One region of the Mesorhizobium sp. WSM3879 genome, then DNA from elsewhere that is predicted to be linked to it. Evidence: predicted binding sites of a transcription regulator. Region 1 holds the regulator's gene; each other region holds the start of a gene.
What was found. The regulator LexA, encoded in region 1, represses DNA repair genes until DNA is damaged. The targets are predictions, from matches to a motif close to TGTTCNNNNTGTGTTCNG.

Region 1 (3,277 bases):
CCCGATCACGCGCTTCCCGGCCTGAGGGTCAGCGCGCTTGCCAGGGTTACCGGCAAGACCGGGGTGGAAATGGAGGCGCTGACCGCGGCGTCGGTTGCCTGCCTCACCATCTATGACATGGCCAAGGCAGCGGACCGCGGCATGGCGATTTCCGGCATCAGGCTGGTCGAGAAGACCGGCGGCAAGTCGGGCGACTACAAGGCAGGTCTGTAGCATGGCTTTGCTTCCGGTCGCCGACGCGCTCCAGCGGCTGTTGGACGGCGCGACCGCGCTGCCAGGCGAAAGCGTGCCGCTGGCCGACGCCGCCGGCCGGGTTCTGGCCGACCCGGTGGTGGCTCTGCGCACCCAGCCGCCCTTCAATGCGTCGGCGATGGACGGCTATGCCGTAAGGGCCGCCGACGTGGCCTCGGCGCCGGCGCGGCTCTCCGTGATCGGCATGGCGCCCGCCGGGCGTGGCTTCACCGGCTCTGTCGGCAAGGGCGAGACCGTGCGCATCTTCACCGGCGCGCCGCTCCCCGAAGGCGCCGATACCGTCGTTATCCAGGAGAATGTCCGCGATCTCGGCGGCGGCGGCATCGAAGTGACCGAGCCGACCGCGGAGGGACGAAACGTCCGTCGCCGCGGCCTCGACTTCTGCGAGGGCGACCTGCTCCTCGAAAAAGGCCGCCAGCTCGATCCGGCGGCGCTTTCGCTGGCGGCATCGGCCAACCATCCGAGTCTCAACGTGGTGCGGCAGCCGCTGCTCGCCATCATCGCCACCGGCGACGAATTGCTGCCGCCGGGCAGCGCGCTCGGCCCCGACCAGATCATCTCGTCGAATGCCTATGGCGTCACAGCTACGGCCCAGTCGGTCGGCGCGCGCGCGCTCGACCTCGGCATCGCCGCCGACCGCAAGGACGCGATCGCGGCCCTGGTCAAGAAGGCGGTCAAGGCCGGCACCGACGTCATCGTCACGCTTGGCGGCGCCTCCGTCGGCGACCACGACCTGATCCACGACGTGCTGACCGGCGAAGGCATGCAGCTCGACTTCTGGAAGATCGCCATGCGTCCCGGCAAGCCGTTGATGTTTGGCCGGCTCGGCGACATTCGCTGCATCGGCCTGCCCGGCAATCCGGTCGCAAGCCTGGTCTGCTCGCAGCTGTTCCTGAAGCCGCTTCTGGCGCGGCTGGGCGGCCGGTCCTGCCGGCAGGAAATCCGCATGGCCCGGCTAGGCGTCGCAATGCACGCCAACGATCTCAGGCAGGACTATGTGCGCGCCGTGGTCCGCGAAGATGCGGGGGCGTTGATCGCAACACCGTTCGGCATCCAGGATTCCTCGATGTTGAGGATTCTCGCCGATGCCAATGGCCTGATCGTGCGCCAACCCTTCGCACCGGCGGCTGAAGCCGGCGAGGAATGCAGCGTTCTGATGTTACGCTGAACAAAACGTCAACACATTCACTAAACTTTAAACGGTTGCGGAACACAACTGGAACAGATAGTGTTTGTTCTGGGTTTGTTTTTCTGATTCTGGTTTCAGAACCCATGGGGGCCGCCATGCTGACGCGCAAACAACATGAACTGCTGATGTTCATCCATGAACGGCTCAAGGAAAGCGGCATTCCGCCGTCTTTCGATGAGATGAAGGAAGCGCTCGACCTTGCCTCGAAATCGGGCATCCACCGCCTGATCACGGCGCTGGAGGAGCGCGGTTTCATTCGCCGGCTGCCGAACCGGGCGCGTGCCCTTGAAGTGCTGCGCCTACCTGACTCGATCGCGCCCGGCCTCAATGCGGCGAAGAAATTCTCGCCGAGCGTCATCCAGGGCGGCCAAGGCAATCTCGGCCGCCAGATCAAACCCGCGGCGCCCGCCCGCACGCCGACGCCCAGCAATGACGACGACGCCGGTTCAGCCGTCTCCATCCCGGTGATGGGTCGCATTGCCGCCGGCGTGCCGATCGACGCCATCCAGCACCAGACGCATTCGATCACAGTGCCGCCGGACATGATCGCGGGCGGCGAGCACTACGCGCTCGAGGTCAAAGGCGACTCGATGATCGAGGCCGGCATCTTCGACGGCGACACGGTCATCATCCGCAACGCCAGCACTGCGAGCCCCGGGGAGATCGTCGTGGCGCTGGTCGACGACGAGGAGGCGACGCTGAAGCGCTTCCGCCGCAAGGGCGCCTCCATCGCGCTCGAGGCTGCCAATCCGGCCTATGAGACGCGCATCTTCGGTCCCGATCGCGTCAAGGTTCAGGGCAAGCTCGTCGGGCTCATCCGCCGCTACTGAGGGGCTGCGGCTTGGCTTCCTTCTCGGGCTTCTTGTAAGGCGCCAACCCCCTCGCCTCACGCGAGTAGCGCCGCTGTTCGTGCCAAGGGCGGTACGGTTTTTCGACGGCGTATTGAATGGTTGCTCGCGCCGTCGCCGATTGCGGATCGAAGAAGACGGCGGCACTGCCGTCGCGCGCGAGCTGCCGCTTGGTGACGACGAGGATACGTGGATCGCGGCAGGGATTGTAGGCCGTGGCGTCGTTGATGACGATGAGGTCTGCGAAGTCGCAGGCAGGCCGGGCAGCTTCGCGGTTCTCGGCGAGCGCGACGATCGCGCCTGATGGATGCCGGCCAATGCAGAGATCGCCCGTGCAGTAAAAGGGCGATCCAGGCGGCAGGTCGACCGGATCGGCCAAGTCCAGCGTGCCCTTGGCGAATGTCTCCGGCGGCACGATCGTTTCGGCCTTGAGCGCACGTTTCCAGTTATCGGTGGTGAACTCGTTGGAGCGGGCGCGATTGATGGCGAGTTCGCCGCCGCCGATCGGCATCGCCACCAGATGCGCGTCCTCCGAGATCAGCAGGTCCGGCGTGCGCACCTGCGGGATGATCATGACGGCCGCGGCAGCGAAAGGAATTGCGGTCAGCCTGAGCCACGTAGTCGCCATCGTGGCGATGACGAGCGCGATCGTCGCCAGCAGCACCGAATGGATCGAGATCAGGCCCACGGCATCGACCGGCGACCACTCCGAAATCCACGCCGAGATCGCGATCATCGCCGCCAGGCCCTTGCCCATCAAATAGAGGAAGGGCCCGTCGAAGCCGAACGGCATCATGACCGCGCTGGCGACGGCCAGAAACATCACGATCGTGACGATCGGCATGATCGCGAGATTGGCCAGCAGGCTGAGCGGCGAGACGCGCTGGAAATGCCAGATGGCAAACAGCGCCGTGGCACTTCCGGCAATGATCGACGTCATTGCGGCGCCACCTGCTCCGACTGCCAGTTTGTGCGACATGAACCGCAG
Region 2 (3,277 bases), on a different contig from region 1:
GCGGCATCGGCTTCGTTGCCGATGCCGCCGCGCTCTGGCTGCTGCTTTCCGTCACGCCGCTAGGGCCGCTGGCGGCGCGCGTGCTGTCGATCGGCTTCGCGCTCACCGTCACCTGGCAGATCAACCGGCATTTGACCTTTGCGCCGTCGAGCCGAGGCATCGCGCAGGAGGGCGTGCGCTACGGCGGCGTCGGCGTCGCCACCAGCATCGTCAATTATCTCGTCTATTGTGCCCTTCTGTTCGCGCTGCCCTCCCTGGCGCCGCTGGCAGCGCTGACGGTCGCCTCGCTGGTCGCGATGGCGCTGTCCTTCGTCGGCTATTCCCGGCTGGTCTTCGACCGATAATCTCTGGCCGATTGGCAGAAGCCGCCGATTTCCCTATATCGGCGACAGAGATTGCCGGAGGCCCGAGATGCCGTTGAAAATCGCCGTCCAGATGGACCATGTCTCGACGGTGTCGATCGCCGGCGACACCACGTTCGCGCTGTCGTTGGAAGCGCAGCGGCGCGGCCACCAGCTTTTCCACTACACGCCCGACCGGCTGTCGATGCGGGACGGCAAGGTGTTCGCGCGCGCCGAGGAGATGCAGGTGCGCGACGAGAAGGGCAGCCATTATTCGCTGGGCGAGCCGGTGCGCACCGATCTGTCGGAGATGGACGTGGTGCTGCTGAGGCAGGACCCGCCCTTCGACATGAACTACATCACCACAACCCACATTCTGGAACGCATCCATCCGAAGACGCTGGTGGTCAACAACCCGGCCTGGGTGCGCAACAGCCCGGAAAAGATCTTCGTCACCGAATTCCCGGACCTGATGCCGGAAACGCTGATCACCAAGGACCCGCAGGAGGTGGCCGCCTTCCGCAAGGAGTTCGGCGACATCATCGTCAAGCCGCTCTACGGCAATGGCGGGGCGGGCATCTTCCATCTGCACGAGGCCGACCGCAACCTTGCCTCGCTGCTCGAAATGTTCGGCCAGCTGTTCCGCGAGCCCTATATCGTGCAGCGCTATCTCAAGGACGTGCGCAAGGGCGACAAGCGCATCATCCTGATCGACGGCGAGCCGGTGGGCGCCATCAACCGCGTGCCGGCCGAGCACGATTCGCGCTCCAACATGCATGTAGGCGGCCGCGCCGAGAAGACCGAGCTCACGGAGCGCGAACGCGAGATCTGCGCCCGCATCGGGCCGGCGCTCAGGGAACGCGGCTTCATCCTCGTCGGCATCGATGTCATCGGCGACTACATGACCGAGATCAACGTCACCTCGCCGACCGGCGTGCGCGAGGTGCGGCGCTTCGGCGGCGCGGACATTGCTGCCCTGTTCTGGGACTGCGTGGAAGGAAAGCGGAAGTAGCGCCTCTCAGCTGCCCCGTGGGCGGGACCATTATGTTCCCGTAATGTTCTTGCTTAAGCCGAAAATCTGTGGTTGTCTAAACCAAACCCGCTCGCCGCCTGATCGCAGGACCGGCGAGCGAGCCGGTATCCGGGGGCTTGAGACAAGATGGTAGCGCGGGTTCGCACGGTGGCTTTCCAGGGCATCGAGGCCGTGCCGGTCGATGTCCAGGTGATGATCGCCCCGGGCAAGGTCGGGATGCAGATCGTCGGCCTGCCGGACAAGGCGGTGGCAGAGAGCCGGGAACGCGTGCAGGCCGCGCTTCATGCCTCCGGCCTTTCGATGCCGTCGAAGAAGGTGACGGTGAATCTCGCGCCGGCGGACCTGCCCAAGGAAGGCAGCCACTACGACCTGCCGATCGCGCTCGGATTGATGGCCGCGCTCGGCGCCATTCCTGGCGATATGCTGGCCGGCTATGTCGTGCTCGGCGAATTGTCGCTCGACGGCACCATTGCCGCTGTCGCCGGCGCGCTGCCGGCGGCGATCGGCGCCAACGCCGAAGGCAAAGGCCTGATCTGTCCGTTCGCCTGCGGGCCGGAGGCAGCCTGGGCCGGCAAGGATTTCGATATCCTGGCGCCGCGCAGCCTGATCGCCATCGCCAACCATTTTCGCGGCACCCAGGTGCTGTCGCGTCCCGAGGCCGGCATCCAGGTCGCCGCGCGCGATCTGCCGGACCTTGCCGACATCAAGGGCCAGGAAAGCGCCAAGCGGGCGCTGGAAGTGGCGGCGGCGGGCGGCCACAATCTCCTGATGGTCGGACCGCCGGGCTCGGGCAAGTCGATGCTGGCGCAAAGGCTGCCCTCGATCTTGCCGCCGCTGGCGCCGAAGGAGCTGCTCGAAGTCTCGATGATCGCGTCGGTGGCGGGCGAGCTCGGCGAAGGCAAGCTGACAGACCGACGGCCGTTCCGCGCGCCACATCATTCGGCGTCGATGGCGGCGATGGTGGGCGGCGGCTTGCGCGTGCGGCCGGGCGAAGTGTCGCTTGCGCATCACGGCGTGCTGTTCCTCGACGAGTTCCCGGAATTCACGCCGCAGACGTTGGACGCGCTGCGCCAGCCGCTGGAGACCGGCGACTGCGTGATCGCGCGCGCCAACCACCGCGTCACCTATCCGGCGCGCATCCAGCTGGTGGCGGCGATGAACCCGTGCCGCTGCGGCATGTCGGGCGAGCCCGGCTATCGCTGCCTGCGCGGCGAGCGCTGCCGCACCGAATACCAGGCGCGCATTTCCGGCCCGCTGCTCGACCGCATCGATCTCAGGATCGAAGTGCCGGCAGTCTCGGCAAGCGACCTGATCCGGCCGGACAAGGCCGAGGCCAGTGCCGCTGTGGCGCAGCGCGTGGCGCGCGCCCGGGCCATGCAGCGCGAGCGGCTGGAAAGGCTGGGTGCGGCGGCCACCACCAACGCGCACTGCCCGCCTTCGGTCGTCGAGGCGATCGCCAGGCCCGACGTCGCCGGGCTGACGCTGCTCAAGGACGCCAGCGAAAAGCTCGCCTTCTCGGCGCGAGCCTATCACCGCGTGCTGAAAGTGGCGCGGACGCTCGCCGATCTCGACGCCAGCGAAACCGTCGGCCGCATCCATCTCGCCGAGGCGATCTCCTACCGCATGAGCGCGGAGCGCATGGCGCAGGCGGCGTAAGGTCCCTGGCGCGGATTTCCGGCGCTACCCCGCCCGGTCCTGCGCCTTCAGCTCCAATCTGCGCGCATGCAGCACCGGCTCGGTGTAGCCGTTGGGCTGAACGGTCCCCTTGAATACCAGGTCGCAGGCGGCCTGGAAGGCGATCGACTTGTCGAAGTCGGGCGCCATCGGCCGGTAGAGCGGGTCGCCGACATTCTGGCGGTCGACGATCGCCGCCATGCGCTGCAGCGAATCCCGGACCTGGATC
Region 3 (3,277 bases), on a different contig from region 1:
CGCGTCTTCCGCCTCGCCCGAAAGCACCACGCGGCCGTTGGCCGAACCGACCTTGATCTTGGCATCCGGCACGCTGGCGCGGATGGTGTTGGCCAGTTGGTCGGTGTCCAGCGTCACCTCGATGTCGATGGTGCCGACGAGCTGCTTGTTCTGATCGAACAGCGCGATGCCGGTGGTGCCGAGATTGTTGCCCAGCACATAGAAGGACTTGTCGGTCAGCGGATTGACGTTGGCGATCTCCGGATCGCCGATGACGATCTGATAGAAGGCCGCGTTCGTCATGATCGTCTTGGGCTTGCCCTTGGCGACTTTGATCGAGGCGTTCTTGGTCGCCGAGACGTATACGACGTCGTTGTTTGCCTGGGCCGGCGCCCCAAAGGCCAGCATTCCGGCGGCTGCCAGAAAGGCGCCCGCCACCATAGCACGCAGAAGGCGCAGCCCTCTCGTGGTCCGTTCTTTGTTCAGCACATGCATTGTCCCGTTCCCGCCGGTCCCCACCGGCTATTGTTCTTGTTCGTTGGAAGGAACGACGTCTCCGTCGGCGGGCTTGGAGGGAACCTTATATTCCTCCACCTTCGTGCCGCGCGACACGATCACCGTCTTGAACTTCGGCTCTTCCGGCTCCTTCGCCACCGCCTTGACCAGCGAGGCGGCGCTTGCCTCGGCGCCCGCGGCAACCGAGCCGCCGAAGGACGAGATGGTGGTAAGTCCGTTGCCGCTGGCGCTGGCATCGGCGGCGGACCGCAAAGACAGCGACAAGGAGCCGACGGTGCGGGCGAGCGCTACCTTCTGCGCCCCTTCGTTCGTGACCTCGAGGGTCACGGAATTGGCGACCTGCGGCTCGGTCTTGCGCTCGTCCGCGCCCTGCCCGACCGAAAGCACCTTGGCGTCGGACACGACGATTTCGGACGTGACCGTCGAGCCGGCTGCCCCTTGCGCGTTCTTGGACACTTCCTGGATTTCGCCGGCATCGCGCGTCAGCACGACGTCAACCCGGTCGCCCGGCGTGATGAAACCGCCGACGCCGGCGATCTCGTCGGTGCGGATGGTGACGGCCCGCATGCCCGGAGACAGCATGTTGGAAAGTGTGGCGCGGCCGTTCGGTCCCGACAGTTTGGCGAGCAGCACCGGCTCGTTGACTTCGATCGGCGACAGCACAACGCGGCTGCCTTCTGCCAGCAGCTTGTCGATTGTCGGGAAGGCGCCTTGCGGCAGAGAATCCTGCGGCCACGGAATTTCGGTGAGTTGCGACCGGTCGAGCTGCATGCCGTAGCGTAGCGGCGCATTCGCCACGACGATGGTCTTGAACTCGACTTTGGGCTCGTGCGGCACCACGATCGATGCCGTCTTTTGCTCGGACTGGGCCCTCGCCTGGCTTTTGACCCAGAAGTCCGCGGCAAAGATCGAGATCGCGCCGAAAACGGCTGCGATGCCGATCATGGTTATGGCCCTGCCCTTCACAACGAAACCCCTGACGCCCCGTGGTCTTTTGTCGTTGAGGCTCACGCTAGGCGTTAATGTTAAAGAATCAGGAATCCAAAGGGGTGGAGCCCGCCCTATTTCCGGCGGCTTGGTTATCGAATGGTTTTGGAATAAGAGACAGTTTGATCCCTGAACGGAACAGGAACTCGTTCGCCCGCCAAAAGCGTGGCAGTATCGAGGAGTGATTCGCAGTACTGGACTTAATGGCTAGCATGGACGACACCAGCGATCTTTTCGGCAACCCGGAAAAGCAGCCCCAGCAAGTACGCGCGCCCTCGCGGCCGGCCGATCCGCTGGTGCAGGCCGCGAAGCGCTCGGCCGCCGCCCGCGACGGCAGCGAGAGCTACAGCGCCGCCGACATCGAGGTGCTTGAGGGGCTGGAGCCGGTGCGCCGTCGCCCAGGCATGTATATCGGCGGCACCGACGACAAGGCGATGCATCACCTCTTCGCCGAGGTCATCGATAATTCGATGGACGAGGCGGTGGCCGGCCACGCGACCTTCATCGACGTCGAGCTTTCGGCGGACGGATTTCTTACCGTCACCGACAATGGCCGCGGCATTCCGATCGATCCGCATCCGAAGTTCAAGAAGCCGGCGCTCGAAGTCATCATGACGACGCTGCATTCGGGCGGCAAGTTCGACTCCAAGGTCTATGAGACTTCCGGCGGTCTGCACGGCGTCGGCGTATCCGTAGTCAACGCGCTGTCCGATCACCTCGAGGTCGAGGTCGCGCGCGGTCGCCAGCTCTATCGCCAGCGCTTCTCGCGCGGCGTTCCGGTGAGCGGGCTGGAGCACCTCGGCGAGGTGCACAACCGCCGCGGCACCAGGACCCGCTTCCATCCCGACGAGCAGATCTTCGGCAAGGGCGCCGCCTTCGAGCCAGCCCGGCTCTACCGCATGACACGCTCGAAGGCCTATCTGTTCGGCGGCGTCGAGATCCGCTGGACCTGCGATCCCTCGCTCATCAAGGAAAAGGATCAAACCCCGGCCAAAGCCGAGTTCCATTTCCCGGGCGGCCTGAAGGACTACCTCAAGGCCACCCTCTGCGACGAATTCCAGGTCACGCGCGAAGTCTTCGCAGGCAAAAGCGACAAGCAGGGCGGCCACGGCTCGCTGGAGTGGGCGGTGACCTGGTTCGGCGGCGACGGCTTTCTCAACTCCTACTGCAACACGATTCCCACTCCCGAGGGCGGCACGCATGAGGCGGGCTTCCGCAACGTGCTGACGCGCGGGCTTCGCGCATATGCCGATCTCATCGGCAACAAGCGCGCCTCGATCGTCACCACCGAGGACGTCATGATCTCGGCCGCCGGCATGCTGTCGGTCTTCATCCGAGAGCCGGAATTCGTTGGCCAGACCAAGGACAGGCTGGCCACCATCGAGGCGATGCGCATCGTCGAAACCGCCATCCGCGACCCGTTCGACCACTGGCTGGCCGACAACCCGCAGGAAGCCTCGAAGCTTCTCGAATGGGTGATCGCGCGCGCCGATGAGCGTGTGCGCCGGCGTCAGGAAAAGGAAGTCTCGCGCAAGAGCGCCGTACGCAAGCTGCGCCTGCCGGGCAAGCTCGCCGACTGTACCCAGAATGCCGCGGCCGGCGCCGAGATCTTCATCGTCGAGGGCGACTCGGCCGGAGGCTCGGCCAAGCAGGCGCGCGACCGCGCCAGCCAGGCGGTGCTGCCGCTGCGCGGCAAGATCCTCAACGTCGCCAGCGCCGGCAACGACAAGCTTGCCGCCAACCAGCAGATTTCCGACCTGGTTCAGGCGCTCGGCTGCGGCACGCGCTCGAAATA

Region 2: CK218_RS07515 (YifB family Mg chelatase-like AAA ATPase) is a predicted target of LexA. The motif match lies at 1,387-1,404, and genes of this name have one in related genera.
Region 3: parE (DNA topoisomerase IV subunit B) is a predicted target of LexA. The motif match lies at 1,612-1,629, and genes of this name have one in related genera.

Annotation. Positions count from the first base shown of each region.
Region 1 is NZ_NSFZ01000004.1:289,335-292,611, forward strand. It holds gene moaC (cyclic pyranopterin monophosphate synthase MoaC) at 1-213, shown strand, start outside; gene glp (gephyrin-like molybdotransferase Glp) at 215-1,420, shown strand; gene lexA (transcriptional repressor LexA) at 1,537-2,271, shown strand; gene CK218_RS11370 (ComEC/Rec2 family competence protein) at 2,255-3,277, opposite strand, start outside.
Region 2 is NZ_NSFZ01000003.1:191,648-194,924, forward strand. It holds gene CK218_RS07505 (GtrA family protein) at 1-344, shown strand, start outside; gene gshB (glutathione synthase) at 412-1,353, shown strand; gene CK218_RS07515 (YifB family Mg chelatase-like AAA ATPase) at 1,501-3,030, shown strand; gene CK218_RS07520 (malate synthase G) at 3,055-3,277, opposite strand, start outside.
Region 3 is NZ_NSFZ01000015.1:31,778-35,054, reverse strand. It holds gene CK218_RS25810 (type II and III secretion system protein family protein) at 1-420, opposite strand, end outside; gene cpaB (Flp pilus assembly protein CpaB) at 502-1,440, opposite strand; gene parE (DNA topoisomerase IV subunit B) at 1,695-3,277, shown strand, end outside.